Regions from separate parts of the Sinobaca sp. H24 genome, predicted to be linked through region 1. Evidence: riboswitches for the same ligand, from Rfam matches in the RefSeq annotation. Region 1 holds a riboswitch; each other region holds the start of a gene.
The links. A riboswitch is a leader RNA that binds a small molecule or an ion and turns the genes downstream of it on or off. The one in region 1 is predicted to bind thiamine pyrophosphate.
Positions count from the first base shown of each region.

Region 2: linked by a shared signal. The riboswitch ahead of MMY81_RS01190 (acetylornithine deacetylase) and the one ahead of tenA (thiaminase II) in region 1 are both predicted to bind thiamine pyrophosphate.
Region 3: linked by a shared signal. The riboswitch ahead of MMY81_RS00780 (thiamine phosphate synthase) and the one ahead of tenA (thiaminase II) in region 1 are both predicted to bind thiamine pyrophosphate.
Region 4: linked by a shared signal. The riboswitch ahead of MMY81_RS25065 (thiamine phosphate synthase) and the one ahead of tenA (thiaminase II) in region 1 are both predicted to bind thiamine pyrophosphate.

Region 1 is NZ_JALBWT010000006.1:165,442-173,225, forward strand. Features, by position in the region: gene MMY81_RS10895 (energy-coupling factor transporter transmembrane component T family protein) at 1-430, opposite strand, end outside; gene MMY81_RS10900 (ABC transporter ATP-binding protein) at 423-2,087, opposite strand; gene MMY81_RS10905 (ECF transporter S component) at 2,084-2,680, opposite strand; gene tenA (thiaminase II) at 2,677-3,375, opposite strand; TPP riboswitch at 3,506-3,608, opposite strand; gene MMY81_RS10915 (RrF2 family transcriptional regulator) at 3,767-4,180, shown strand; gene MMY81_RS10920 (IDEAL domain-containing protein) at 4,297-4,683, shown strand; gene MMY81_RS10925 (hypothetical protein) at 4,727-4,939, opposite strand; gene MMY81_RS10930 (FAD-dependent monooxygenase) at 4,985-6,193, opposite strand; gene MMY81_RS10935 (FAD-dependent oxidoreductase) at 6,150-6,518, opposite strand; gene MMY81_RS10940 (SH3 domain-containing protein) at 6,840-7,355, shown strand; gene MMY81_RS10945 (N-acetylmuramoyl-L-alanine amidase family protein) at 7,356-7,784, shown strand, end outside.
Region 2 is NZ_JALBWT010000001.1:199,061-206,844, forward strand. Features, by position in the region: gene MMY81_RS01165 (alpha/beta hydrolase) at 1-471, opposite strand, end outside; gene egtB (ergothioneine biosynthesis protein EgtB) at 707-1,687, shown strand; partial or broken gene MMY81_RS01175 (ergothioneine biosynthesis protein EgtB) at 1,701-1,865, shown strand; gene egtD (L-histidine N(alpha)-methyltransferase) at 1,866-2,834, shown strand; gene tenA (thiaminase II) at 2,932-3,600, opposite strand; partial or broken gene MMY81_RS01190 (acetylornithine deacetylase) at 3,603-4,884, opposite strand; TPP riboswitch at 4,965-5,067, opposite strand; partial or broken gene corA (magnesium/cobalt transporter CorA) at 5,202-6,116, shown strand; gene MMY81_RS01200 (pyruvate oxidase) at 6,241-7,784, shown strand, end outside.
Region 3 is NZ_JALBWT010000001.1:129,857-137,640, reverse strand. Features, by position in the region: gene MMY81_RS00800 (AEC family transporter) at 1-43, shown strand, start outside; gene MMY81_RS00795 (AEC family transporter) at 40-543, shown strand; gene MMY81_RS00790 (FixH family protein) at 613-1,011, shown strand; gene MMY81_RS00785 (tautomerase family protein) at 1,070-1,282, opposite strand; TPP riboswitch at 1,415-1,524, shown strand; gene MMY81_RS00780 (thiamine phosphate synthase) at 1,576-2,202, shown strand; partial or broken gene thiO (glycine oxidase ThiO) at 2,181-3,322, shown strand; partial or broken gene MMY81_RS00765 (thiazole synthase) at 3,580-4,275, shown strand; partial or broken gene MMY81_RS00760 (ThiF family adenylyltransferase) at 4,275-5,283, shown strand; gene MMY81_RS00755 (YflT domain-containing protein) at 5,432-5,686, shown strand; gene MMY81_RS00750 (NAD-dependent epimerase/dehydratase family protein) at 6,006-7,154, shown strand; gene MMY81_RS00745 (glycosyltransferase family 4 protein) at 7,176-7,784, shown strand, end outside.
Region 4 is NZ_JALBWT010000029.1:35,551-43,334, forward strand. Features, by position in the region: gene MMY81_RS25045 (potassium/proton antiporter) at 1-626, shown strand, start outside; gene MMY81_RS25050 (AEC family transporter) at 704-1,603, shown strand; gene MMY81_RS25055 (FixH family protein) at 1,675-2,073, shown strand; gene MMY81_RS25060 (tautomerase family protein) at 2,131-2,343, opposite strand; TPP riboswitch at 2,477-2,584, shown strand; gene MMY81_RS25065 (thiamine phosphate synthase) at 2,637-3,242, shown strand; gene thiO (glycine oxidase ThiO) at 3,243-4,385, shown strand; gene thiS (sulfur carrier protein ThiS) at 4,369-4,572, shown strand; gene MMY81_RS25080 (thiazole synthase) at 4,576-5,343, shown strand; gene MMY81_RS25085 (ThiF family adenylyltransferase) at 5,340-6,356, shown strand; gene MMY81_RS25090 (YflT domain-containing protein) at 6,416-6,760, shown strand; gene MMY81_RS25095 (NAD-dependent epimerase/dehydratase family protein) at 7,083-7,784, shown strand, end outside.

The DNA.
Region 1 (7,784 bases):
GTTTCCATTTTTCCATCAGGCTCAGCACTAAAGCAGTTGGACTCGTCGTTAACACAAACAATAACGACCAGGAAGCGAAAACGAGCGCACGCAGTCCGAGCGAAAGACCAATTTCGATATTTTCAGCAGCAATGGGAAGGCTGCCGATTTGAAATAACACTGTCTCCCCCCGCTCCTCCGGAAACACGGCCTGCAGCCAAACAAAACTAAACCCAAAGAACAGGAATGGCAGCAGAATAAGAAGCAGACGCTGAATAGGAACACGTCCTAATACCGCAATAGCAGTCACTGTAGCTGTTAGAAGTAACAATGGCCGCCATACGTCGTATATAGGAATCATGCAAAGCATTATTATTAGAAGACTCAACAGCTTCACGGTGGGATGTACACGCTGCAAAAATGCGTTCTGGTGCTGATACGCTTCAAACATAGATCAATCGTTCCTTTTCTTGTCGCATCTCCATGCAGGCTGGTATTACCCCGCCGGCACGATGAATCTGATCTGGATGATGGAAAAAAGAGGCTGTGTCTCCTTCATAATAAACAACCCCTTCATCTATCGCAATCACACGACTGGCATAGGAATAAACAACATTCAAATCATGTGTAATCATGACAATCGTCTTGCCTTCTTCCTGCAGCTTTCGAAGTATCATTAAAAGGGCATCGGTGTTTCTCTGGTCCAGGCCAAACATCGGTTCATCAAGCAAAAGAATCGACTGACTGCTTGTAAGCATGACAGCTGTCGAAAGTCGTCGTTTCTGTCCCTGACTCAGCTGAAAAGGATGGCTCATTTTTTTGTGCTGCAGGGCAAACAGATCGAGTAATTCCTCCACACGTTCTTTTATAGCTTCTTCTTTCCATCCTTCGATTTCCATGCTGTGTCTCAGCTCTTTTTCCACCGTTACATGAATAAACTGATGTTCCGGCTGCTGAAACACAATACCAATCGCAGATGCGATTCTTTTCATCGATTTTCGGGTGAGCTTTTCCCCGAACAAAGACACATCCCCCTGCTCCTGTTTCAGCCAGCCTGTAAGCAGTTGAAACAGCGTGCTTTTCCCTGATCCGTTGCGGCCGACTATCGCGTGGAACTCTCCCTTATAAAACCGGCAGCTCAGCTCATCTATTACTTTGGTGCCTTTATAGCGGAAACTGAGCTTTTCTCCCTCCAGCACTATATTTTTATCATCAATCCTCCCGCTTCCAGCTGGGACAGGAAGCACGCGGTTGATTATTTCTGCAGGGAGATGCCTTGTTCCCTCCTGCCACTGCTTTATAGTTACAGGCATCCTCCTGAACAGTTCCGGGTGCTTATTCAGCAGGGCATAGGCTGTTTTTGTAACAGACGGCAGCCGAATACCCATGCTTACCATAGCCTCTGTATGTTCAGTCAACACGTCCCGCGGGGCACCATCTGCAAATACGGACCCTCTATCGTCCATAACAATCAGCCGGTCTGCCAGCTCGACAACCTCATCGAGCTGATGTTCAATCATGATCAGCGTCTTTTCTGCGTCCTGTTTAATTACCTGCAGGCATTCAGCCAGACTGCGGCGGGCGGCAGGATCAAGCTGGGACATTGGTTCATCAATAATCCATATATCGGGGTCCTGGCACCAGAGAGATGCCATCGCCGCTTTTTGCTTCATCCCGCCGGATAAAGCATGTATCGCTGTATCAATATGCGCTTGCATTCCCACCGCTTTTAACGCGCTTTGCATTCGGCTGTCCATCTTTTCTTGAGCAATGGCTCTGTTTTCCATTGTAAATGCTAATTCATCACGAATGACTGCCATGCAGAACTGAGTATCCGGATCCTGAAACAATACGCCTGTTTTAGCGGCTGCTTCCATTATGCTTCGATGTGATGGTATTTCTCCGTCCACCTGAAGCTCTCCTGCCACGTCTGCTTCTACCGATCTCGGGAGAATGCCCTGCACAGCCAGAGTGAGCGTGCTTTTACCCGATCCGCTTGGACCAATTACCAGCACATTTTCTCCACTCCTAATTCTTGATGTGAAGCCGGCCATCGCTGGTTCCTTCGTAAATGGATAAGTCACTGTAAGCTGATCGGCTGTTATCATGAGATATCCTTTTCCATCGTTCGGCTGCGGTACTGCTTTCCTAATGCAAATCGATCGAGCACCCCTGTTTTCACCAGCGCATCACTAAAGCTTTTTCCCGCCCATCCGGCTAAAAGTGCTCCGCTGATCAGCATCGTCCCCATCATCGCTGCAGCAACAATAAAGGAATACTGGTTGATTCCATATAAGAAGTACTGCGTCCAAAAAGCCGCAAAGGTGCCTCCCATACCCGCCAGCATTAAGACCGGCAGCGAGAAATAACGGTAGAAGAACAAGGCGAAAATAAGCTCAGCCCCAAGTCCCTGAGTAAAACCAAGAATTAATACGGCACCGGCATTTACCGAGCCAACCATAATTTCCGTTCCGGCTGCAATCATTTCAGCAAGAAGAGCGGTTCCCGGTTTCTGGATAATATACATACACACAATTGGAGCCAGTATCCAGAAGCCGGCCATCAAACCGCCGCCTACCGGCCCTATCACACCACTCACTACCTGACCAAGCAGAACCCAAAGCAAATAAAGTACGCCAAACACGGCTGAAATAAATGCAATGACTACAATGTCCCGGAGATTTAGTTTCTCAGCTTTCATCCCTTACGTCCTGTTTCTTCCAGCGTGCGCTCAAACGGCCAGTCCGCCGCATGAAAAGCCATGTCAAAAAACATATACTCCAGCTGGCAGCCTTCCATAAATAACCGGCGCCATCTATTTTTTTCTTCTTCCCCTGCCGTCTCTGCCAGTTCATCAAGCCGATCAATGTATTTATACATTTCCCGCTCCTCCCTGTCTCCGTAAAAACGGATCCAGTCGTTAAATGGATGCTCCGGTCCCGGGCTGACCTCTTCCATGAGCTTCTCTCCTACATACAAGTACACCCATGGGCATGCAAGTGTAACAGCTATCACATCTCCAAGGGTGCCTGTCGAGGAATAATGCAGCATCTGCAGGGTATAATGCTGGGCTGCCGGCGCCAGGTCATATCCCTGCAGCGATTCATAGGATACTCCTGCCTGCTCACACAAATTATGGTGTGGATGTGTTTCACTGTTTAATACAAATTCAATCGTATCGTTAAACATGGCCATATCTTCTCTTGAATTACATTTAGTTATGCCATATGCTTTTGCTTTGATCATGGCATTCAGGTATTCATAATCCTGTTTCACATAGTGTGTAAGAGAAGCAGCTGGCAGCTCCCCTTCAGCAATACCCCGGATAAACGGGTTGTTATAGCTTGCTTCAAATAAGTGTTCTGTGTCCTTCCAAAGCTGTTCAGAAAATTTCATGTCAAAAGACCTCCTTTGATGCCATAAGCATCCGCAGGTGATACCGACAGAACAACCGGAGGCACAAAAAAGGGCCACCCCGTTGTGGAGTGGCCCTGAACATATATAGTCTAAAAAATAACCATACTGCAGGATGCCGTCTCCACTTTCCTACGCTGGTATTAACCAGATCAGGTTCAAAGGGACCAAGATACATCTTGTCTCAGCCATTTACGGCACCCCTAGCGGATTACTTATGAACTTGCCACTACTATAGCACAATAGATAAAATATTCAACCTTCTTTTTTGAAAAAAATACCATTAGCACTTCTTTTTAATTGACAGAATTTTCTGTAACAATTATACTTACAGTATATAGAAGGATCGCTTCCCCGGGAAAGGGTGATGCCTGTGAATAGAGAGTTTTCACTCGCTGTGCATAGTTTGTTATTTCTCGATACAAAGCCGGAACGCTATGCAAGAAGCACTGAAATAGCTTCCAGTGCCCAGGCTCATCCGGTCCAGGTAAGAAGAGTTCTGAGCGTTCTTAGAGACTGCGGATACGTGGAATCTAAAGAAGGCATCGGCGGCGGTTTTTCTCTAATAGGAGACCCGTGCCGGATCAATTTATGGGATATCTACCAAATAACTGCTGAAGGCACACTGCAATTTAAGAAAACAGAAGAGAGTGTATCGTATTCGCTTTATTCGTCCACAAATACGCTTCTTTCGATCATTCTGATTGATGCTGAAGAGCATTTAGGAGACTTTTTAAAAAATTATACGATCGCTGATTTATCCGATCTGCTCGATAAAAGCAGATAAGTTGACGGTGCCTTACCCCAGTAAGGTACAATAAGAATTAATTAACCGCATTCCTGCTATGGACCCGAAGACAAGGCACTCTCTATTTTTAGATATCCTTTGAGGAGGTTTACAGAATGCTCACAAATAAAAATACGCTTCAATATGGTGATTGGGTAAAAGCTGTAACAAACAATGATGAGCTGATTTTTGGGTATGTCGATCACGTTAATTCCTTAAACGAAACGGTAACACTGGTTGTCGTATCTTCCGATAACAAAGCATCTATCGGCCGTAAGATAGCGCTTATTCAGCAGAAAGTAACGAAACTCGAAAATGCAGGCCTCGATTATGAAGCCGGTCTGCTCAATATGATAGATCTGGCACTCGAATCCAATGACAAACCGTGGTTTATGGAGCTGACCGCTTCTCTCTACGAGCTCCAGCAGCGGGATCCTTCTTCTTCCGGCTTGCTGCTGCTTGAATCCAACCCAAACAACAATACACAGAGCAATAACCCATAGACGCATAAAAGCTCCGCTTCTCGTATAAAGAAGCGGAGCTTTTTTATGCTATTTTTCTTTCTTCCAGCATTTTCAGTATATTATCTATGCCAATGATGCTGGAAAAAAGAATAATAGATCCCAATACAAGGTAGAGACCATTTCTCTCTGTTGTAAGGATACCGCTCAGCAGAAGGCCAAGCAGCAGAATGGAAAAAAGAAACAAAATGCTATGACAGATACATAAAGCAGCAAAACGTGCTTTGGATATTTCCATAAGCCCTCCCTTATCCCGAGCTTCTAATACTATATCACGTTTTCACTAATTTGCTGCATGGCTTTTGGCCGCTTCTGTAACGATTCCGTGCTCTCTCATGTAGGCATTCAGCTCATAGGTATCCTGATATTCGCTTAAAAATCCGATATGTCCATCGGGACGGATAAAGCAGAGAGCATCTTCGACGAGTCCCGCCTTGGAAGCTCGCTTATCCCACGGCCATTTAAATAAAGAAATATGGTGCCGTGACGCAAATTCTTTCATAGAGTCACTTGCCTGACCATATATATGAATCTGCCAGTCCATTTCATTCAGCGCATCATAGTTATAGCCCGTATACGGGAGGCGCTGGCCGGCGTGCAGCCTGTTTTTGTGTCCATAGCTCAGATCGCTTTTTTTATAATTTACACGAATCTGGGAAAGAATATTAAATACAATCCGCCGGATAAATCTGGAATAATTTAACAGAGGGATCCCGGCCGGAATAATATTTTTACGAAGCAGCTTGCTCGGTTTATCTTTTGCAACGATTCTTGTAAACGCACGGTCGGTGCTTGCCACAAGGACCTTAGCAAAGGTACGTCGCTCCGGGCTGTATGTTTCCAATATAGATGGATGTGCCCGTTGTTGAATGACGGATGCAAGCTTCCAGCCCAGGTTCACCGCATCACCGATTCCCGTATTCATTCCTTGTCCGCCGGCAGGACTGTGTATGTGCGCGGCATCCCCGGCTAAAAACACACGACCCTGTTGAAAGTGTTCAGCCACACGATGATGAACGCTGTACGTCGAATACCAGTTTACTTTATCAATCCGCACTTTAAATGCAGATTCCAGAAATGGTTTTATATCTTCAAACGAAGTCTTTCCCTGCTTTTGCAGCTCTCTCGGTATAATACTAATCAGCCTGGTCGTTTTACTGCTTCGTACCGGCATAAAGATCGCAAATTCATCTCCGCTGAAACACATGTTCATACTTTTCGAACTAATAGCTTCTCCTTCTCCTTCAATATCAATCACACAAAATATCTGTGGGTAGGTACCGCCTGTAAAATCAATATCAAGTTCTGTCCGCACGATGCTTGAAGCTCCGTCGCAGCCTACAAGATAAGAGCTTTGAATTTCTTCCGTGCGACCGTCTTTTTTGACTACAGCCGTCGTCCCTGTGTCATTATGAGTAAAGGATACAAGCTCCGTTCCCCAATCTATTTCAATCCCCTGCGCTTTTAGTTTTGCTAATGAGAAATGCTTCATGGTCATCCTGAGGATAAGTCAGCACAAATGGATAGGGACTCAAATCACCGCCGAGCAGCTGAAAATTAACTGCCGCTTTTTCTTCTCCTTCCACCCGTACCAGAATGTTATCCAGCTTGATGCCATTGTTTATTACTTCCTGGTCAATGCCAAACTGCCGGTAAAACTCCAGCGTTCTCGGCACAACGGCCATTGCTCTTGATGCCTGGCCGGGACCGCTGTCTTTAGCGATGATGCGAATTGGAATATGATAACGGGAAAGCTCAAGCGCCAGCGTAAGACCGGTAGGCCCTGCCCCGATTATTATTACTTCCTGTTTATCCATAGGTCTGTCCTTCCTTTCCATACTTCCTGCTGTGGTTTATACAGCCCTTTTTACGACTATACCCTTCACTGCCTATAATCCTGCATTCATTTTAAAAAGATTCTTCCCTTCGTTTTAAAACATTGTTCTATCCCTGAAAAAGCACTTCTTTTTCCAGTAATAGGTAAGAACTAATTGAAGAATGGGACTTTTCAAATTTCGGTCCTACAGGTAGTATTTCATACATGGTCTTTTTTTTCCTGAATACATAAGCTGTTCTACTGAGGATATTATCCTGCAGCAGGGAAATCAAAGAAACTGCCATAAAAAAAGGAGCGATGTATGAACAAAAAACAGACAGCCGCTTTTATGGTTTTTGCTTTGGCTGTTACAAGTCTGCTGCTTTTCTTTTCTCCTTTTCAGGAACAAAGAGAAGCGAGCGCAAACGAAATAAGCCAGACAGGAATTATCAGCGGAGTAGAAAGCAGTTTGAATGTCCGCTCCGGTGCAAATGCCTCCTCAGAAGTTAGAGGATGGCTGCCTAACGGTTCTACCATTGAAATTGAAGACATTGTAGGAGACTGGGCGCTTATTTATTTCAACGATACATATGGGTATGTCAGCATGAACTACGTTGATCTAAATGAACCTTCCGCCGGATCAGGTGATCGCACGGGCCAGTACCAGGGCACAGTCACAGGAGTAAATAACAGCCTGAACGTCCGTTCCGGCGCCAATGCCTCCTCTGAAATCCGCGGCTCGCTGCCAAACGGCACCACAGTCGAAGTAGAGGATACGGTCGGCAACTGGGCACTTATCTACTTTAATGACACGTATGGCTATGTAAGCCTTAATTAATTGTCGGTTGTAGAAGGCAGCACGCCTGCACCTGTTACACCTCCGGCCGGAGGCGGAAATCCGCTTGCTGGTGAAACGATTGCCATCGACCCCGGTCACGGCGGCAGTGATCCCGGAGCTGTTGCCAACGGTCTTCAGGAAAAAGATGTAGTGCTTGATATTGGCCAGCGGGTGCAGCAGAAATTAAATGCTGCCGGCTCTGACGTGGTTATGACAAGAACTTCCGATGTTTATGTAGGTCTTGAAGAGCGCGCTCGTATAGCCAATGCTGCAAGTGCCAGCAGCTTTGTGAGTATTCATGCGAATGCTGCAAATGGTGCAGCTTCCGGTACAGAAACGTTCTATTATACCGGCAGTCAGGACGGCGCAGAGCTTGCCGGCCTGATTCAGGAAGAAATGATCAAAGCTCTTGGAACAGCTGACCGTGGC
Region 2 (7,784 bases), on a different contig from region 1:
CTCTTTTCTAATAGCTGCCAGAAGAGTAAGGGCTGCAGCCAGGTTGCCACCTGCACTCTGCCCGCCGACAGCCAGCCGGTTCTTATCGGCGCCAAGACTTTCTGCGTGATCGATCACCCACTTAATCACTTCATAGCTTTCTTCTAAAGCTGCCGGAAATGGAGACTCCGGTGCTTTTGCATAGTTGATATTCACTACGAGGCAGGAAGCCTCATTGGCTATATACCTGCAATAGGGGTCATCCTGTTCAGCCGTTCCATGCACAAACCCGCCTCCATGCAGATTTATGTATATGGGAAGCTTACCTGCTCCAGCTGTTACCGGATAATAAAAGGTCACAGGTGTCATACGCCCCGTTGTGGAAATTAATCGTTTATCCACGGAAGCTACTGCTTGAATGTTTATAGTGGACGGACGTTTTTGAAAAGAAGCTTTCTTTCTAACTGCTTTTGCCTTCCAGGTATTTATCATTTTACCGCTCCATATAATTTGTCGTATATCATTATGTACCCCCTCTCCAGTCAATTCTAACATTCTATTGTTCCCGGAATTCTGTTAGGTTTCGTTCTGGCAAAAAGAAGGTATGAGATAAGTAAAATTTTTTTAGGAGGTTTTTCTCATCGAATACACTGCTTCATCTACTGTCGAAAAGCTTCTGACCGATTTTCAAACGATCCGGAAACAAACGCTTCATCTCACCGCCCCTCTGGAAACAGAGGATTATATGATGCAGGCCTCTGATGACGTAAGTCCCGCAAAATGGCACTTAGCCCATACAACCTGGTTCTTTGAGCAATTTATTTTGAAAAACCATGCAGATGATTATGTAGAGTTTTCCAAAGACTCCAACGCTCTTTATAACTCTTATTATGAAACACAGGGGAAAATTTTTCCGAAATCAAAGCGCGGGCTTATCTCCAGGCCTACGGTAGCAGAAACGCTTGCTTATCGTGAATATGTAGAACAAAAAGTAGAAGCCTTTTTACTTAATACCCCTCTCACAGAAGAAATTGCTGATTTAATGGAAGTTGGTCTTCAGCACGAACAGCAGCATCAGGAACTTCTTATTACAGATACTAAATACAACTTCTCTATTAATCCAACAAATCCTGCCGTCTTTCCAGAACGAACCGGCGGAGGTACTGCTGCGGCGAGAGAATGGCTGACATTTGAGGAAGGCCTTACTGAAATAGGAACGAATAACATTCATTTTTCTTTCGATAATGAACGTCCTGTACACAAATACTGGATTCATCCTTTTTCCATCGCCTCGGTGCCTGTAACCAACAGAGAATATATGGAATTCATAGAAGACGGCGGCTATACAGAAGCCGGCTACTGGCTGTCTGAAGGGTGGGCCATCGTCAAGGCGGAGCAGTGGAACGCCCCGCTGTACTGGGAAAAGCACGATGGAGAATGGTATGCCTATTCTCTCCAGGGATTAAAGAAAGTGAATCCGGAAGAACCAGTGACTCATATCAGCTATTATGAGGCAGACGCCTTTTCCCGCTGGGCCGGATTCAGGCTTCCTACAGAACAGGAATGGGAGCATGCCTTCCGTGATCATCCGCCAGAGGGACACTTTGTAGAGTCAGAGGCTTATCACCCTGCACCTGTAGAAGACCGCATCAGGTCTATGGAACGTATGGGAATGGACGAGAAGCCCTTATGCTCCTTATCCAAATAACCGTCCTCTCGAAGGGGCACTCGGAGAATATAATGCTAAATTCATGAGTAACCAAATGGTACTGCGCGGCGGCTCCTGTGCCACACCTCAGGCACACATCCGCTCTACGTACCGAAATTTCTTTCCACCTGAAAAACGCTGGCAGTTCAGCGGTATCCGTCTTGCCAGGGATGAATAAATGAAAAAAATAAACCTTCCTTATACGTTAGTAGATCTGCAGCCTGAGTTGTCTTCTTTTAAAGATGATGTCATTGCCGGTCTTGGACAGATGCCCAAGACCCTTCCTGCTAAGCATTTTTACGACAAAACAGGAAGTGAATTATTTAATGCCATTACAAAGCTGCCGGAGTATTATGTAAGCCGGGCAGAAATGGAAATCCTGCACGATTTTGGCCCTGATATTGCTGCGGCGATCGGTGGACAGGCTCATATTATTGAACTCGGCAGCGGAAGCTTCGAAAAAATTAATCAGGTGCTTCCTTTCCTGGACAAGCCTGCAGCTTATAAACCGGTCGATATATCGATCAGCGCCCTTCAGGATACGGCAGAACAAGTGCTGAAGTATTATCCGGCATTGGAAGTTACCGGCATCTGCGCAGATTACACGAGCACGCTGGAGTTTCTGCACGAGGACCTGGAAATCAATAAAACAATCTGTTTTCTAGGTTCTACAATAGGCAACTTCCAAAGAGAAGAAGCCACGGATTTTCTGCAGTCGCTTGGAAGTGAGCTTGCGGCAGATGGGCAGATTTTGATTGGTGTCGATTTAAAGAAAGACACCTCCCTTCTTCACAAAGCCTACAATGATGAAAAGGGGATTACGGCTGCCTTTAACTTAAACATTCTGGAACGTATGAATAAGGAAATGAATGCGGGCATCCATGCTGACGATTTTATGCATCATGCTTTTTATTCCGAGGAAAAAGGGCGCATCGAAATGCATATTCAAAGCAATAAAGAACAATTCATCTCTCTGGAAGAGCACACCTTTCATTTTTCCAAAGGCGAAACCATTCATACGGAAAACTCGCATAAGTTTTCCATTTCTGAATTTATTGCTCTTGTCGACCAGGCACATTTGGAAGTCGACGCATTCTGGACCGATGAAAACGAATGGTTTGGGGTATTCTTGTTAAAAAAACCTTAAATCAAAAAAAGAGCTGCCTCAAAAGAAGTCGTAACAAAAAAACCTCGGATCCCTTTTTAGGAATCCGAGGTTTTTTTTCGATTCGTGTTTCTTTCTATTATACCGGCCAGGTTTTATGATGATAGGCCATATCCCAGAACAAATACTCAAATTTAGTTGTCGTTAAAAAGATTTCTTCCAGCTTGTCGAGTTCATGCTGAGGCTTCCCTTCTGCCAGTTCATCCAACAGAGCAATGCACCAGTCGGCAAGCTCCTGAAAACCAGGATCACTGTACATCCGTATCCATTCTCCATATAACTCGTGCTCAGCAGCGCCGGGTATACGGCTTAAATCCCGTCCGATTTCTGCGTAGCTCCACATACACGGAAGCAGGGCCGCTGTCAGCTCGGCGAGCCCGCCGCTTTGTCCTTCATGCAGCATGTATCTTGTATAAGCCAAAGTGACAGGGGCTGCCTCTGCCTGCTCCAGTTCTTCTTCTGTAATATTCAGCTTAGCACTGTATTCCCGGTGCAGCTGCATTTCTTCATTCAGAGTAGACTGCAGCAGATCGGCGAACTCCCCCATCGTTTTTAGTGTCCGGGCTTTCATCGTTCCCATTGCAAACAAGCGGGAATACTCTTTTAAATACAAATAATCCTGAATCATGAAATAACGAAATGCATCTTTGTCCAATGTCCCGTCTCCCATCCCGGTAACAAATGGATGGCTGTGGTTTTTGGTCCAGATCGGCTCCAGTTTCTGCTGAAGCGTGCGGCTGAATGACATATCTATTCCTCCTCGTTCTTTTCTGAGTGCAGCCATTCGTATATATAAACGGCAAGCGTTCTCGTAAATGTAAGCAGCTGATCAATAGAAAGTTGTTCGTTCACGGCGTGTGCATTCGAAAGCGTCCCCGGTCCAAAGATAGCTGTTGGGATACCGGCATCTCCAAGCCACCCTCCATCTGTTACAGTGGGAGAAACATCAAGGACTGCTTTTTCTCCAGATATTTTCTCCAGGGAGTCTGCCAGCATGTTCGTCCCCTTATGTTCTTTATCAACCGAAAGCGATGGAAAAATTTCTCCCCGGTCCTCAATCATAGACGTACCGCCCCATTCAAATACAGGAGGATGATGTTGCAGCCAGGGATCTCCTGATGCCACATTCCGTATATGTGCTTCTACTTCTGCAGCGGCAGATTCATGTGTTTCATCCGGGTAGAAGTGAACCGTCACCCAAAGCCGGCATTCATCTGCTACAAACGCCGCGTTCCTTCCCCCTTCAATGACGGCCGGGTTAATCGTGTTAGCTCCGGCCGGAACGCCGGGGTAACTCTTTTCTACAGCCCACTGTCTTTCCAGCGTCTGCAGGCCCTGGATAATAACCATCATTTTTTCAATTGCACTGGCTCCCCTTACTGCGCCTCCTGCATGGATCATATTCCGTCTCATGGCATCATGGAACGTCTCCGGACTTTTGATCGTAATCCATCCGGTAATCACGCCGCCCTGGCCCTGAATGTGAAGATCACTCGTATCTACAACGAGCGCATAGTCTGCTGTGTAGCCGCGCCTGCAGCAGGCAAGCGTTCCTGCCTCACCAACCTCTTCTCCAATGACTGACTGCAGCGTCAGGTCACCTGGAAGCTTTATTCCCTGTTCATGGAACATACGCAGCACAAATAAAGCTCCGGCCAGCCCGCCTTTCATATCGGCTGCCCCGCGCCCCTGAATCCAGCCATCTTTTACTTCTGCCTGATATGGGTCTGTTGTCCATTCTGATCCTTCCACTTCTGCTGTATCGACATGTCCGTTCAGTATAAGACTGTGGTATTTGGATGAACTGGTTCCTTTTTTCGTCGCTACAACGTTAGGATCACCGGGGTAAACGTCCCAGGTGTCGACCTCATAGTTCATTTCTTTTACATACGAAGCAATAAACGCCTGGATCTCTGCTGTATCTTGCCGGTGGTGCCGGTGTTTTGTAAGAAATTAAGGTCCTCACCAGTTCGAGAAGATCTTCCTGCTTCTCTTCCATATGTGTTAACAGTCCGGATAGTTCTGTCATTATCTCTGCTCCCCCATCAAATGGCTGATTCGCATCTAGAATACAAAAAAGCTTCTTCCTGAAAGAAGAAGCAAAGACAACGAAACCGTCTTCCGCTTCTTCCCTCCGCCGGTATGAACCAGATCAGGTAATAAGGGTCAAGGATGTCTCCTTTTCTCAGCTTATACAGCTCCCCTAGAAGTGATGCGTGATTATTCATTTGTATTTCCAGTAAATCATATATTGCGTTTTCATACAACCGCATGTTTGACCTGGTGACAAATAGGCTATTTATATATGTTGGTTAAGATACAGAAAGGAGCACGTCCATGATTCGCACAATGGCGGTTACGATACATAATGAGTGGAAAGAAAATGAAGATATTTCTGTGCTGCTGGCAGATAACACGATTAAATGGTTCTGGGCTGATTTTAGAGACCCTGCGGATGAAGAAGCTTCCCGGCTGGAACAGGATTTTGCTTTTCATCCGCTCGCTGTGGAAGACTGCTTTCATTCCATGCAGCGCCCTAAATACGATCACTATGAAGATTTTGAGTTTTTTTGTCATGCATTCGCTTCAGAAGGACACCTTTGCTAAAAAAGAAGTAGATATCTTTCCGGCAGTAACTTTGTCGTGACCTTTCACTTAAGCGCCTCGCCGGAGATAGATGCAGTCTGGGAAAAGGCCCTGGCCTCTGCTGATTTTCGTGATAAGGGGCCATATTACATTATTTATTCTGTTATCGATAAGATGGTTGACGCGTACTTCCCGCCTCTCTATCAAATGGAAGACCGCCTGAACGAAATTGAAGAAAAAGACGCGGACAAAACATATGGGGCTTTGATTGATGAAGTGTTTGATATCCGCGGAGACCTTCTTCAGCTGCGCCGGACTATCGTACCAATGCGGGATCTTCTTTACCGGATGCTTGACCTGCGCCTGGAACTTATTACGGAACATAAGGCATACTACCGGGACATATATGATCACTTATTAAAACAGACTGAACTCATTCAATCGAACCGCGAGATGACTTCTGATATGCGGGACAACTATCAGACGATCAACTCCAATCGAATGAACGAAATTATGATGACTTTGACTATTGTTTCTACTATTTTTATTCCGCTTACCTTTATTGCCGGACTGTATGGTATGAACTTTACGAACATGCCGGAGCTTTCAGCAGATAACGGCTATTTTATTACTCTCGCAGCGATGGCCGGCACAGCAGGCGTTTTTGCTTTTGTTTAAATGGAAAGGCTGGTTCAATATTTTTAAGTAGCATAAGACCTCTACGTTTGGAAAGAATTGTTTAATAGTCCGTGAACAGGGAATGGTTTAACCTATATAACACTATGAAACGGGGGATGTTCTAATGCTCGAACAAACAGCCGGTAAACAGGTGATTGATCTTTTACACACGTGGCAGGTAGACCGGATTTTTGGAATGCCGGGTGATTCTATTAATGAACTGATGGAAGAACTCCGAAAACAGGAAGACATTCGTTTTATTCAAATACGACACGAAGAAACAGGGGCACTTGCGGCCTCAGCACATGCCAAGCTTACTCATCAGATTGGTGTCTGTTTATCCATTGCAGGTCCCGGAGCTGTTCATCTGCAGAACGGACTTTACGACGCAAAAAAAGACAAAGTACCAGTCCTTGCTATTGTAGGACAAATCAGCAGCACAATGGTCGGAACCGATCATTTTCAGGAGTTAAAGCTTGAAGCGATGTTTGAAGACGTAGGGGTATACAACCGCCGCGTCCAGACAGCCGAGCAGCTTCCGGATATGCTTAATCAGGCTATACGTACAGCTTACGCCCAAAAAGGCCCGGCCGTTCTAATTGTTCCGGATGATTTATTCAGCCAGAAGGTGAAATCAAAAGAAGCCATGACGTCCCCCATCTATTCTTCTCCTGTTATACGTCCGGAGGAAAAAGACCTCAAAGAAGCAACGGCGTATATACACGAATCAAAAAAACCTGCTATTCTCGTTGGAAAGGGAGCCGAAGGTGCAGCCGATGAAGTATTGGCTTTCGCTGAAAAAATCAAAGCACCTATTATCGTTTCCCTTCCGGCTAAAGGAATGATCCCGGATGATCATCCACACAATATGGGCCAGCTCGGACAGCTTGGGACAAAGCCGTCCTATGAAGCCATACAGGAAGCCGATCTGCTCCTCCTGCTTGGAACAGCATTTCCTTATCGTGAATTTCTTCCAGAGAACACCCCGGCCGTCCAAATTGATATTGATTCTTCTGTTATCGGGAAATATTACCCTTCCCGGGTCGGACTTATAGGAGATCTGCGCTCGATTCTCCCATGGTTCACGAATGGGCTTGAAGAAAAAGAGGATGATTTTCTGCAAAGCTGTATTAAAAAACGGAAAAGCTGGAACGACGAACTCCAGCAGGACATTGATAAAGAAACGAAGCTCCTGCAGCCTCAGCAGGCCATGGCTGAGATCCAGCGTATGTTGGAAGATGATGCTATTGTCTCTCTCGATGTGGGCAGTATTACAGTCTGGACCGCCCGCTATCTACACCTGAATAAGCAAAAGATGATCATTTCCTCCTGGCTTGCAACGATGGGCTGTTCGCTGCCCGGAGCGATTGCAGCAAAACTTGCTTTTCCTGACCGCCAGGTGATTGGTATTGTCGGCGACGGCGGTTTTTCGATGGGCATGCAGGATTTTGTAACAGCTGTAAAATATAAGCTCCCCATTATTATGGTCGTATTCAATAATGAAAAAATTTCGATGATTGAATTTGAACAGCAGGCAATGGGCAATCAGCCTGAAGCAACGGATATTAGTGATATAGATTATGCAGCGTTTGCCCGCGCCTGCGGGGGGATCGGCTATACAGCTGATTCACGCGAAGAGCTCCGGCACGCATTGAAGCAGGCATCCAC
Region 3 (7,784 bases), on a different contig from region 1:
TGCTTATGCCGTCATTTTTATGGTGATTCAATCCTTTTCATGAGTACGGTAGGAGTATATATCGCCAACCGCAGTAATATGACAGGTGCTGACGCGCTTCGCGTTGTATTCAAAATGCCTGCTTTCTTTGCTCTGCTCTTAGGAATATTGTTTCAATGGCTTCATATTACGATCCCGCCGACCTATTTTGACAGCATCAGTATGCTGGGCGAAGCCTCCATTCCCGTAGTAATGGTCGTGCTTGGCATGCAGCTTGCTAAAATTTCCCTGGCTTCCCTTGAATGGAAGCTGATCAGCATTGGGACAGCGGTAAGACTCGTTATTTCCCCGGTAATTGCCTATGGATTGACGCAGCTGCTGCAGACAAATGAGCTTTTGAGTACGGTGCTGATTGTAGCGGTAGCGATGCCGACCGCAGCAACGATTGCTATGATATCTGTAGAGTTTCATTCGAGTCCCGATCTGGTTTCAAGCATTACGCTGCTGACGACCATTTTAAGTGTACCTTCCCTTTGGATACTGTTATTAATAATTGGTACCTAGGGGTAACAAAGAAAGCGCAATCAAGATATAATATGGGATGATGCATGAAAAGAGAAGGGAGCATATGTAATGAGAAAATGGGGAATAGGTGCCGGCACATTTGGACTTCTTTTGTTAAGTGCCTGCGGCGGTTCCGATGAATCGGAAGCTGAAAATAGTCCGCCCAGCAGCGAACCAATTGAAGTAGCGATACATATCGATGAACCGGCTGTGACCGGAGAAACAGCTCTAATTGAAGCGCATGTTGAACAGGATGGAGAAGCGGTGGAAGACGCGGGCGAAGTGCTGTTTGAAATATGGAGTGAAGGCGAACAGGAAATGGGCGAGCAGATAGAAGGGGAACACAGCAGCGATGGGGAATATATGCTGGAGTATACGTTTGAAGAGAGCGGTACGCACCACGTTACAGCCCATGTGACAGCCCGCAATATGCACAGCATGCCGACAGAGGAAATAGAAGTAGAATAGAAAGAGAGAAAGGCAGTCTTTGCCTTCCTCTTATCGTAAAAAGGTGAGCCGCCTCGAATTACAGCGTATCTTTTTTGCGGATTTCCGATACCGATTTAGCACCAATGCCCCAGTTGTCGGTTTCTACTTCATCAATAACAACGATAGTCGTCTGTGGATTCTTGCCGAGAACATCCTGCAGCAGTTTAGTAGCGCCTTCAATAAGCTGTTGTTTTTGTTCCGGAGTTGCGGGCTTATGTTCTTTTGTAATTTTAATATTTACAAATGGCATGATGAATCTCTCCTTTTATTAACGTGTACTTTCAGTATAAAGGTTTTTCCTTATTTAGACAGTCTTTAGTTTATGTTGATTGACAATTCAAACAACGATAGCTTACGATGAATACTATAACCAATTCAATAGTTTTACCACTAGGGGTGCCTTTTTAAAGGGCTGAGATTGAAGTGATACTTCGGGACTCTTTGAACCTGATCTGGAGATATACCAGCGGAGGGAAGTGGCTTGTCCTGCTTTTTCCGCAGAAACCAACAGCCGCTTTCCCTCATGGGAAGGCGGCTTTTTTCATGGGAACAAACGGAAAAGAACTGCATGCTGTATCGACCGGCAGGCAGACCTTAAGAGAATGGATGGACATTTCCAAAGAGATGAAAGAATATATCGATTGTTTTCATATACGTGAACCTCTCTGGTCGCTCAGGGAGTTACGAACCGCTGTTGCATTCCTAAAGGAAGAGGGAGTGGCGGACTACCAGGTCCGTTTGAATATACCGGAAGAAAATAGACGGCATTTCAAAGAGGTTGGATATCATTTGAAAGAAGCCGTAGAGCAAAAGCCGACACAGTGTCTCACTGCAGGCTGGTCTGTTCACAGCCTGGAAGCGGCCCGCTTAAAAGAAAAGGCAGGCGCTGATTATCTATTTTTCGGGCATGTGTTTGTTACCGGCAGTAAGCCGGGATTGGAACCACACGGCCTGAAGAAGCTCGAAGCTATTTCAGAAGCGACTGCACTGCCGGTGATCGCAATCGGCGGTATTACTCCGGAACGTGTGAAATCGTGTATCCGCTCCGGTGCTTCCGGTATTGCAGTACTTTCAGGTTTATACGAAGCAGAAGATCCGAAGCAGCGGGCGTACGAATATTATATAAAACTGAAAGAGGAGGGAAAACTATGTCATCCTATCATACCGTAGTGATCGGCGGCGGTATTAACGGCTGTTCCACTGCCTTTCATTTAGCACAAAAAGGCAAGCGGGTACTTCTTTTGGAACGGAGCACGATTGGCAGTGAAGCTTCCAGTGCCGCTGCCGGTATGCTTGGAGCACAGGTGGAAATCAACAGCCAGGGTGCGTTTTTTGATTTTGCCAGAGCAAGCCGTTCTATGTACGACGAATTAGTCCCTCAACTTGAATCCTATTCAGGCATTCACGTAGATTATATAAAAAACGGTATGCTGAAAACCGCACACTCAGATGAAGAAACGAGCCATCTTCTTGATGTACTTGCCTTTCAGCAGGAGGCCGGTGAAAAAGTCAGCTGGCTGACCCATGAAGAGCTGCAGAAAAAAGAATCAAAGCTGGCAGATGAGACCGCTCAAGGCGCTCTGTATATGCCGGAAGACGGACAGGTTATGGCGCCTTATCTAACGAAAGCCTATGCCGGAAGCGCCGTCTTTTAGGTGCAGAAATAATGGAGCATACCTTGGTTTCTTCCATTAAGCAGAAGACAGGCGGCTATGAGGTGACCTCGAGCCGGGGGACAATAGAAGCAGAGCATGTAGTGATGGCAGGAGGCGCATGGACAGACCTGAATAGACGGAGATATTGGTGTGATGCCGGAGATGATACCTGTCAAAGGAGATATTTTATCTATCCGGCCCGCAGAGAAGCTTATTACGTCCACCATTCACGCTCCAGATGTATACCTTGTTCCCAAGAAAAACGGCACGGTCATTGTCGGGCAACGGAACATCCAGGTTCTATGGAGAGCAGGGTGTATGCAGGCTCTATTCATGACCTGTTGAAAAGCGCATTTACGCTGGTGCCGGATCTTGCCGGAGCAGAATTCAAACAGGCGTGGAGTGGAGTTAGACCGCAGTCTGCTGACGGTATGCCTTATCTTGGCTCTGTAGATAATCAAGGTCTCTGGATGGCAGCCGGGCATTACCGTAATGGCATTCTGCTTTCAGCCGGCACAGGGGACTGGCTCGCCCGTTCCATCTGTGGAGAACCGGTAAACGCGGAATGGGAGAAGGCCTTTTCTCCCCGCCGAAAACGAATAAAGGAAGGTGTTTCTAGTGAAGCTCACCATTAATGGAGAAGAAAAGCAGGTTCCGGATACAGTGGAGTCCGTTGAACAGCTGCTTGCATTTTAACGTTGGTCACAAAAAATCTGTTGTAGAAAAGAACGGAGATATTTTAACCAGGCCGGAGCAGAAGGAATCAGCGCTGAAGGAAAAACCGGCTGGACAATTGTTCACTTTGTAGGAGAGGATGAAAGATGTTAAACTATTGGAGATTTTCTTTTGAATCGCGTTTGTTTTAGGTACAGGCAAATATAAAACCGCTGAGGTGCAGAAGCAGGCAGTGGCAGCTTCAGAGACGGAAGTACTGACGTTTGCGTAAGACGGATGAATATTTTTTGACAGCTCTCAGCCGGATCCTTTTGAAGCTATGGATCTTAACGGATACAGGCTGCTTCCGAACACGGCCGGAGCCAAAAACAGCGAAGAAGCTGTACGAATCGCAAGAATGGCAGATGCAGCTGGTATGTGTGACATGATTAAAGTAGAAGTAATTGGCTGTGATAAAACCCTGCTGCCAGATCCTGTGGAAACGCTCAAAGCCTCTGAACAGCTTCTGAATGAAGGGTTTACCGTCTTAACGTATACATCGGATGATGTGGTGCTGGCAAGGAAGCTGCAGGAGCTTGGCATTCACGCTATTATGCCCGGAGCCTCTCCTATTGGAACAGGGCTGGGTATCGTAAACCCCTACAATCTTGCCCATATTATTGAACAGGCTGTAGTGCCGGTTATTGTTGATGCAGGGATTGGAAGCCCTAAGGATGCCTCTTATGCAATGGAGCTTGGAGCGGATGGAGTGCTGTTAAATACAGCAGTAGCCGGTGCCGATGATCCAGTGAAGATGGCAGAAGCGATGAAGCTGGCGGTTCAGGCAGGAAAACTCGGCCATGAAGCCGGCCGCACCGAGAAGAAATTTTATGCACAGGCAAGCAGCCCTTCTGAAGGAATGAGCCAGCTGTGATGAACAGCCGTTATTCCCGCCAGGAGCTGTTCGCTCCGATCGGAAAACAAGGGCCAGGCAATCGGGGATAAGCATGCCGTTATAATAGGCGCGGGAGCATTAGGAAGCAGTATGGCGGAAACACTCGTAAGAGCCGGGATCGGTTCGATTTCGATCGTGGACCGGGACTATGTGGAACACAGCAATTTAAACCGCCAGCAGCTGTACACTGAATGGGATGCAGACAGCTCAACGCCGAAAGCTGCTGCGGCAGAAGCCCGTCTTCGTGACATTAACCCGCATTCGGATGTGAATGCTGTAATAGGAGAAGTAGACCCGCTCTCTTAGAGTCGTTCCTTCCAGCATGTTATTATTGACGCGCTCGATAATTTTGAAACCCGTATGATGGTTAACGACTTTGCCTGCCTGCATAATATTCCTTTTATTTACGGCGCCTGTGTAGGAAGCTATGGTATCACGTACACCATTTTACCCGGAGACACGCCATGCCTGCACTGCCTGATGGAGGATATACCAATGGATGGTGAAACATGTGATACGGCAGGCATTATCGCTCCGGCAGTACAGATGGTCAGTGCCCACCAGGCAGCGGAGGCGTTGAAAATATTGAGCGGAAACGAAGAGGATCTGAGGCGTACCCTTTTGTCTTTTGACGTCTGGGAAAATCAACACCGCACGATAAACCTGGATAAATTAAAAAAAGAAGACTGCTCTTCCTGCGGTGTTCAAGCTTCCTACCCGTATCTGCAGTGGGAAGCTAAATCATCTCTAGAGACGCTGTGTGGACGTGATGCCGTACAGGTCAGGCCTGCCAGGAATGCGGGTGCATCTTTGCAGCACCTGAAAGAACGGCATGAAAGTATTATTCAGAAATCCAACCCTCATCTGCTTGTGCTGCAGTGGGAAGAAAAAAGGATCGTACTGTTTGCAGATGGACGGGCTATTATTCATGGGGAATCGGATAAAGGAAAAGCACGGAAAATCTATCATCAGATCGTCGGCGGTTAAAAATAAGTTTTAAAGTTAATATTTCCGGGAAAACTTCCTTCAGAAGGGAGAGATAAACAATGGAACCATTTTATAAAGAATATTTAAACGACGATGAGGCTGTAACAGCAGTCGACAGACTAAAGACACAAGGTATCAGCGAGGATATATATATATTATTACTCATGATAAAGAAAGAACAAACCGCCTTGCAGACGAAGCAGATGCTAACACAGCAGGTGCTAAAGAGCAGGGTATCGGCGAGAGCATCAAAAACGTATTCCGCAAGCAGGGAGACGAACTTCGTGCGAAATTCCAGGAGCTTGGTTATACAGAAGCAAAAGCAGAAGAATTAGAGGACAAGCTTGACGACGGTAAAGTTATTCTTGTCGTAAAAGATGCTCCAACTGATTTAAGCCTATAATCAAAAAGAACGGGGTGCCTTCTTTGAAGGCATCCTTTTTTTCTGGTAAATATAGGGGAGCAGTATGTAAAAGCATGGTATAACCCCGCATAAAACTATAAGTTACATAAATAAACAACAAATAAAATAGCGGCTTTAAAGCAAATGTTGTATAGTATACTATGGACAGCCTGTGCACTTTTTATACGTATATTTTCATAAGAAAAAGGGTATAAAAAGGTACACTATGTGATTTTTAAATAGAGAGTCAATGAAAAAGACAAAAAGAGACGATTCCGGACGGATAGGACGGAACATACGACCTGGAGGTAGAAAGACAATGAAAATTATTATTGCAGGCGGCGACGGATTCTGCGGATGGCCGACAGCCCTTTATCTTTCCAAACAAGGACATGATGTATCCATTGTAGATAATCTTATTAGAAGAAAATGGGACGAAGAGCTTCATTCCAATTCCATCACTCCTCTTGCCACGCTGGAAGAAAGAGTAGCGAAATGGAAAGAACTTACAGGAAAAGAAATTCGTACATACGAAGGAGACTTGAATCATTATGATTTTCTTCGTGAAGTGTTAAAGCAGGAGCAGCCGGACGCTTTTGTTCATTTTGCGGAGCAGCGTTCCGCACCTTATTCCATGATTGACCGTGAGCATGCTGTGTTTACTCAGACAAATAACGTTGTAGGTACGCTTAACGTTCTTTACGGTATTAAGGAAATCGTACCGGAGTGTCATTTGATTAAGCTTGGAACAATGGGAGAGTACGGCACTCCAAATATTGAAATCGAAGAAGGCTATATTGAAATTGAGCATAAAGGCAGAAAAGATGTACTTCCTTTCCCAAAACAGCCTAATTCTTTTTACCATTTATCAAAAGTTCACGACAGCCACAATATCATGTTTGCCTGCAAAACATGGGGCATCCGTGCGACGGATTTAAACCAGGGCATTGTGTATGGACTCGATACAGAAGAAACGGCTATGGATCCTGCGCTTGTGAATCGTCTCGACTATGACGGCGTATTTGGAACGGCTTTGAATCGCTTTATTATCCAATCTGCTATCGGCCATGATTTGACGGTATATGGCAAAGGACAGCAGATCAGAGGCTTCCTGAATATCCGTGATACCGTCCGTTGTATTGAAATTGCTGCAGAAAATCCGGCAGACAATGGAGAGTTCCGCGTATTTAACCAGTTTACAGAAGAATTTTCTATTACTGAATTGGCGGAGATGGTGCAGCGCGTAGCAAAAGAAGAGGGGATTGAAGTAGAAGTAGGCAAATATGACAATCCAAGGATCGAAGCAGAAGAGCATTTTTACCGTGCGGTAAATACAAATCTTCTTGATCTCGGTCTTGAGCCTTTCATGCTGACAGATGACGTGATACGGGAAATCCTCAACGCTGCGCTGACGCATAAAGACCGTGTAGTAAAAGAAAATGTTCTTCCCAACGTAACCTGGAAATAATAAAAACGGAGTGTGTTCCTGTTGAAAATAGCCATAATAACTGAAACCTTTCTGCCGTCCACAGATGGTATTGTTACCCGGCTGACAGCCTGCATCACCTGGCTGCTTGATCAGGGGCATGAAGTGCGGATTTACGCGCCGGACCTTGGTGTTTATGAATACAAAGGAGCTAAAGTAATTGGACTTTCCCATATTACATTTCCCTTTTATCGTTCCAAGCAGTTTGCCGTGCCGCACCCTGTTGTAAAAAAACATCTGAAAGAATTTAATCCGGACGTAGTTCATGTAGTGAACCCGGCGGTTGTAGGATACGCTGGCATTAAATATGCCAGGCAGCTCAAGCTGCCGCTTGTAGCTTCCTATCACACAAATCTGGCACAGTATATGGATTATTATAAACTTGGCAGTTTGAAATGGCTGATGTGGTGGCATTTTCGGAGAATGCACAATCAGGCGGATATTAATTTATGTACGTCCCAGACGGTTAAAGAAGAGCTGGTGAACCGCAGGTTTGAGCGTATGCATGTATGGAAGCGTGGAGTAAATACGGAGCAGTTTTCCCCGGATAAATACAGCGAATCAATGCGTCTGCGCCTGACAGACGGCAAGCCGGAAAAGACGCTGCTGCTG
Region 4 (7,784 bases), on a different contig from region 1:
TTATTATCCTGGGACTGCTTGCCTTTCCGGAACAGCTTTTAAGTCCTCCTATTGTTATTGCCGGCCTGCTTCTTTCCGCCACGCTTATGCTGGTGGCAAGACCTGCAGCGACCTTTATTTCGACTATCGGCACGTCGTATAGTTTTAAAGAAAAGATATTTATCTCCTGGGCGGGGCTGCGCGGGGCGGTTCCAATCGTACTTGCTACGTTTCCGATCGTGGCCGGTGTGGAATCCGGCGGCCTGCTGTTTAATATTGTTTTCTTTATTGTGCTTACGTCCGCCTTGATTCAAGGATCGAGTATTTCGTATTTAGCCAAAAAGCTGAACCTTTCCGGTCCTAAAAAAGAAGTGCCGTCCCATTCGATTGAGCTGATATCGATTGGCAAGGCCAACGCGGAAATTATTGAGTTCCAGACGGATCAGAATACCCCTATTTTAGGGAAAACCCTGCAGGAAATTACCTTTCCGGACAGCGTTTTGATCAGTGCGATCGTACGCAATGAAGATCTGGTTACGCCTTATGGGGAAACGGTGATCCAGGAAGAGGATTTTCTTTATATTCTTGTCTCCCGTTCTGAGAAAAAGCAGCTTAAGCAGATGTTAAAAGGAAAGCCGAATCGATAAGAATAAAATATGATAAACTAATAAAGCGGGGCCTGCACAGGTCCCGCTTTACTTGTTATTTTAGAAAGGATGAGTATATGGGCGTTTTAATCAGTACGCTTATTCCTATAGGATTAATTTTTCTTTCAGGATTTCTGCTGCAGAAAAAACAGCTGCTCGATGTCCGTTCTGTATCAGGTGTGGCTTTATACATATTGACGCCTGCTCTGGTATTCCGGACATTTTATACGACAGAGCCTGACTATGATGTATTTCTGATTGTGTTGTTTGCTGTGATTTTTTTAATTGTAATGCTTTTATTAAATAAGCTGCTGACCTGGGTATTGCGCTGGGATGCTCCCACAGAAAGCGGAATGACCCTGTCCACCTCGTTTATGAATGCCGGAAACTATGGAGCGCCGCTTATATTGTTTGCTTTTGGAGAGCAGGCATTTGCCTACGCTGTTATCTTTATGGTGATTCAGTCCTTTTTTATGAGCACGATAGGAGTGTATATTGCAAACCGGAGCAATATGACAGGAGCGGACGCTCTTCGCGTCGTATTAAAAATGCCTGCTTTTTTTGCCCTGCTTTTAGGTATTTTGTTTCAATGGCTTCAGGTAACGATCCCTCCGACTTATTTTGACAGCATCAGCATGCTTGGAGAAGCCTCGATTCCCGTTGTTATGGTGGTACTTGGGATGCAACTGGCTAAAATTTCACTGGCTTCGCTCGAATGGAAGCTTATCAGCATTGGCACCGCCGTAAGGCTTGTAGTTTCACCGGTCATTGCCTGGGGACTAACCGAACTGCTGCAGACAAATGATCTTTTAAGTACCGTACTGATAGTGGCAGTGGCAATGCCGACCGCGGCCACAATTGCGATGATTTCGGTAGAGTTTCATTCGAGCCCCGATCTGGTTTCGAGTATTACGCTGCTCACTACGATTCTAAGCGTTCCTTCCCTCTGGATACTGTTATTAATAATTGGTACTTGAGGGGGTAACAAAGAAAGCGCACTCACGATATAATGAAAGATGCAGAGCGAAAAAGAGAAGGGAGCTTTTTTATGAAAAAATGGGCAGCAGGAAGCACAGCTTTTATGCTTCTTTTGTTAAGTGCATGCGGCGGTTCCGGGGAATCAGAAGCCGAAAGCGAACCTCCAAGCACCGAACCTATTGAAGTAGCCATACATACGGATGAAACAGTGGAGGCTGGAGAAACGGTTCAGGTTGAAGCTCAGGTAGAGCAGGAAGGAGAAGCGGTAGAGGATGCGAACGAGGTTTTATTTGAAATATGGAGAGAAGGGGAGCAGGAAACGGGAGAGCAGATAGAAGGAGAGCACAAAAGCAGCGGAGAATACACGCAGGAGTATACGTTCGAAGAAAGCGGCACTTATTTTATTACAGCACACGTGACAGCCCGTAATATGCACAGCATGCCGACAGAGGAACTCGAAGTAGAGTAAAGAAATGGGAGGGCAGCAGACGCCCTCCCTGTTTTTAAATTAGTTATGCTGTTTGAATTAGAGCGTGTCTTTCTTGCGGATTTCCGAAACGGATTTAGCTCCAATGCCCCAGTTATCGGTTTCCACTTCATCAATCACAACGACGGTCGTCTGCGGATTTTTTCCGAGAACATCCTGAAGCAGTTTTGTCGCGCCTTCAATAAGCTGCTGCTTTTGTTCCGGCGTAGCGGGCTTTTGTTCCTTCGTAATTTTAATATTTACAAATGGCATGATGTATCTCTCCTTTTAATTAACGTATGCATTTAGTATAAAGCTTTCTTCGAGTTTAAACAGTAGTTACTTTATGTTGATTGACAATTCAAACAATGATAGCTTACGATAAACACTAGAACCAATTTAATAGTGTTACCACTAGGGGTGCCTTTTAAAAGGGCTGAGATTGAAGTGATACTTCGGGACTCTTTGAACCTGATCTGGATATACCAGCGGAGGGAAGTGGCTTGTCCTGCTTCTCTCAGCAGAAACCAACAGCCGTCTTCCCTCAGGGGAAGGCGGCTTTTTTAATGAATATACAACGAAACGAACTGCATGCGGTGTCGACAGGCCGGCAGACATTGGAAGAGTGGATGCACATTTCTAAAAAAATCAAAAAATACACGGATTGTTTTCACGTTCGGGAGCCCCTCTGGTCTCTTGAAGAGTTACGAACCGCCATTGAATTTCTGCAGAAAGAAGGGGTGCCGCCGGAGCAGATCCGCTTGAATATACCCGAAGAAAAAAGAAGCTGTTTCAGCGGAACCGGTTTTCATTTGAAAGAAGCTGCTGCACAAAAGCCGGAACAAAGCCTCATGACCGGCTGGTCTGTTCACAGCATAGAAGCTGCCCGTGAAAAAGAAAAGGCCGGCGCGGACTATTTGTTTTTTGGGCATGTATTTTCAACAGGTAGTAAACAAGGCCTTCAACCGCGGGGGCTTCAGCAGCTTTCGATTATCGCCCGAGAGTCACAGCTGCCGGTAATAGCCATCGGCGGAATTACGCCTGAACAGGTGAAAGACTGCATTCGCTCCGGTGCTGCAGGGGTTGCAATGCTGTCGGGTCTTTATGAAGCAGCAGATCCGGAGCGGCAGGCCTGCGCCTATTTTACGAAACTCAACAAGGAGGGAAAATAAATGATTTCCTATCATACCGTAGTGATCGGCGGCGGTATTAATGGCTGTTCAACTGCCTTTCATCTCGCAGAAAAAGGAAAACGGGTGCTTCTTTTGGAACGAAACACGATCGGCAGCGAGGCCTCCAGCGCCGCTGCCGGTATGCTCGGTGCCCAGGTGGAGATTAATAGTAAAGGTGCTTTTTTTGATTTTGCAAGAGCGAGCCGTGCGATGTACGACGAGCTGGTACCTAAACTGGAATCCTATTCGAATGTACAGGTGGACTATATCAAAAACGGAATGCTTAAAACGGCTCATACGGATGAAGAAACAACCCACCTGCTTGAGGTGCTCTCGTTTCAGCAGAAAGCAGGCGAAAAAGTCAGCTGGCTGACCCGGGAGGACCTGCAGAAAAAAGAACCAGACCTTAAAGATGAGACCTTTCAAGGTGCTCTTTATATGCCGGAGGACGGCCAGGTGATGGCTCCATATCTAACGCACGCCTATGCCCAAAGTGCTGTTCATTTAGGTGCAGAAATAATGGAGCATACCTCCGTTTCTTCTATTAAGAAGAAATCAGGGGGATATAAAGTGACTTCAGAACAGATAACAGTTGAAGCGGAGCATGTAGTGATGGCAGGAGGAGCCTGGACAGACCTGCTGGAAGGTGATATTGCCGTCATGCCGGAAATGATTCCCGTTAAAGGAGATATTTTATCGATCCGCCCAAAAAAACAGCTCTTTACGTCAACGATCCACGCTCCAGACGTGTATCTTGTGCCGAAGAAAAACGGCACGGTTACTATCGGGGCAACCGAGCATCCGGGAAGTATGGAAAAGCAGGTATACGCCGGTTCCATTCATGACCTGTTGAAAAGCGCATTCGTGCTGGTACCGGGTCTTGCCGGGGCGGAATTCAATCAGGCATGGAGCGGTATCAGGCCGCAGTCTGCAGATGGACTACCTTATCTTGGTTCGATAGACAATCAAGGTCTCTGGATGGCAGCCGGGCATTACCGGAACGGTATCCTGCTTTCAGCGGGTACAGGAGTCTGGCTTGCCCGAACCATTTGTGGAGAGACAATAAATCAGGAATGGGAGAGGGCGTTTTCTCCCCATCGAAAACAAACAAAGGAAGGTGTTTCCAGTGAAGCTTATCATTAATGGAGAAGAACAGCAGATACCGGAGATGGTGGAATCTGTCGAGCAGCTGCTTGCTCATTTTAACGTTGGACACAAAAAATCTGTTGTAGAAAAAAACGGGGAAATTTTGACTAAACCTGAACAGAAAGAATCGCTGCTGAACGAAAACGACAGGTTGGAAATTGTTCATTTTGTAGGAGGAGGATGAGAGATGCTGAATATTGGAGGATTTTCTTTAGCATCACGATTATTTCTAGGCACGGGGAAATACAAAACAGCTGAGGTGCAGAAACAGGCGGTGGAAGCGTCAGAGACGGAAGTGCTGACATTTGCCGTCAGGCGGATGAATATCTTCGACAGCTCGCAGCCGGATCCTTTCGAAGATATGGACCTTAAAGGGTACAGGCTGCTTCCCAATACGGCCGGCGCAAAGACGGCTGAAGAAGCCGTGAGAATAGCAAGAATGGCAGATGCAGCCGGCATGTGCGATATGATTAAAGTGGAAGTGATCGGATGTGATAAAACCCTGCTGCCGGATCCTGTAGAAACGCTGAAGGCCTCCGAACAGCTTTTGAAGGAAGGCTTTACTGTACTCACATATACTTCAGATGACGTGGTACTCGCAAGAAAGCTTCAGGAGCTGGGCATTCACGCGATCATGCCGGGCGCATCGCCTATCGGTACCGGACTGGGGATCGTCAATCCTTACAATCTAGCCCATATTATAGAACAGGCGGTTGTCCCTGTTATCGTAGACGCGGGCATCGGCAGTCCTAAAGATGCGTCCTATGCAATGGAGCTCGGAGCAGACGGTGTGCTGTTGAATACAGCTGTGGCAGGAGCTGATCAGCCGGTGAAAATGGCAGAAGCGATGAAACTGGCCGTTCAGGCAGGAAAGCTTGGACATGAAGCCGGGCGTACAGAAAAGAAATTCTATGCACAGGCAAGCAGTCCCACGGAAGGAATGAGCCAGCTGTGAACGACGGTCGTTATTCCCGTCAGGAGCTGTTCGCGCCCATTGAAAAAAAGGGTCAGCAGTCCATTGAACAAAAACATGCCATTATTATCGGTGCGGGCGCTTTAGGAAGCAGTATGGCTGAAACGCTTGTCAGGGCAGGGATCGGAGCGGTTTCTATTGTAGACCGGGATTATGTGGAGCACAGCAATTTAAACCGTCAGCAGCTGTATACCGAATTGGATGCAGACAACTCTATCCCAAAAGCCGCTGCGGCAGAAGCACGACTCCGCGATATTAATCGGTATGCCGATATAAAAGCTGTTGTAGGCGAAGTGGATCCATCCCTTTTGGAATCCTTTCTGCCTGCAGATATTATTATTGATGCACTTGATAACTTTGAAACCCGTATGCTGGTAAACGATTTTGCCTGTCGTCATCAGATTCCTTTTATATATGGTGCCTGTGTAGGAAGCTATGGACTCACCTATACCATTCTTCCCGGGGACACCCCCTGCCTGCACTGTCTGGTGGAGGATATTCCAATGGACGGGGAGACGTGTGATACGGCCGGCATTATTGCGCCGGCTGTGCAGATGGTCAGTGCCCACCAGGCTGCAGAGGCTTTAAAATTATTAAGCGGAAACGAGAAAGATCTGCGGCGGACGCTGCTTTCTTTTGATGTCTGGAAAAATGAACACCGTACGATGAATCTGGACAAATTAAAAAAACAGGACTGTACTTCCTGCGGAACGAAAGCTGATTACCCTTATCTGCAGTGGGAATCCGGGTCTTCGCTGGAAACGCTGTGCGGTCGGGATGCCGTACAAATCCGGCCGGCAAAAACGGCAGAAGCCTCGTTGGGTCGTCTTAAAGAACAGCACGAACATTTAGTACGAAAATCCAATTCCCATCTGCTTGTACTGGAATGGGAAGAAAAAAGAATCGTTTTGTTTGCAGACGGCCGTGCCATTATTCACGGAGAAACGGATAAGGCGAATGCACGGAAAATTTATCATCAGATTGTGGGCGGATAAAAGAAAGTTTTAAATTTTTCGTTTCGGGGAACACTCATCTGAGAAGGGAGAGATAAACAATGGAACCATTTTATAAAGAATATTTAAACGACGATGAGGCTGTAACAGCTGTAGACAGATTAAAAACACAGGGCATCAGTGAGGATAACATTTTCGTCGTGACTCACGACAAAGAAAGAACAAATCGTGTAGCAGATGAAGCAGATGCCAACCCGGCAGGTGCCAAGGAGCAGGGAATCGGCGCGAGCATCAAAAACGTATTCCGCAAACAGGGAGACGAGCTTCGTGCAAAATTCCAGGAGCTTGGCTATACAGAAGCGAAAGCAGAAGAGCTGGAAGAAAAGCTCGACGACGGAAAAATTATTCTTGTCGTAAAAGATGCTCCAGCTGATTTAAGTCTATAATCAAAAAGAATGGGGTGCCTTCTTTGGAAGGCACCTCTTTTTTCTGTAAAATATAGAAAAGCATCAGTATGTAAAAGCATGGTATAACCCCGCAGAAAACTAAAAGTTACATAAATAATCAGCAAATAAAATAGCGGCTTTAAAACAAATGTTGTATAGTATACTATGGACAGGGTGTGTACCTTTTATACATATATTTTCGTATTATTACGTGTATAATTAGGTATGCTATGCGGTTTTTTTACAAGCAGCACTAATTTAAACAAAAAGAGACTATTCCAGCCGGATAGGATGGAATATATGACCTGGAGGTAGAAACACAATGAAAATCATTATTGCAGGCGGAGACGGATTCTGCGGCTGGCCGACAGCCCTTTATCTTTCCAAAAAAGGACATGACGTATCGATCGTAGATAATCTTATCAGAAGAAAATGGGACGAGGAACTTCATTCCAACTCTATTACCCCTCTTGCTACACTAGAAGAAAGAGTAGCGAAATGGAAAGAGCTCACTGGAAAAGAAATTCGTACATACGAAGGAGATTTAAATCATTATGATTTTCTTCGTGAGGTGTTAAAGCAGGAGCAGCCGGACGCATTTGTCCACTTTGCTGAACAGCGTTCCGCACCTTATTCCATGATTGACCGCGAGCATGCTGTTTTCACCCAGACAAACAACGTCGTAGGAACACTGAACGTACTATACGGCATTAAAGAAATTGTACCGGAGTGCCACTTAATTAAGCTTGGAACAATGGGAGAATACGGAACCCCTAACATCGAAATCGAAGAAGGCTATATCGAAATTGAGCATAAAGGCAGAAAAGATGTGCTTCCTTTTCCAAAGCAGCCAAACTCGTTTTACCATTTATCAAAAGTTCATGACAGCCACAATATTATGTTTGCCTGCAAGACGTGGGGTATTCGTGCCACCGATTTAAACCAGGGCATCGTATACGGCCTGGACACAGAAGAAACGGCTATGGATCCGGTTCTTGTAAACCGCCTCGATTATGACGGCGTG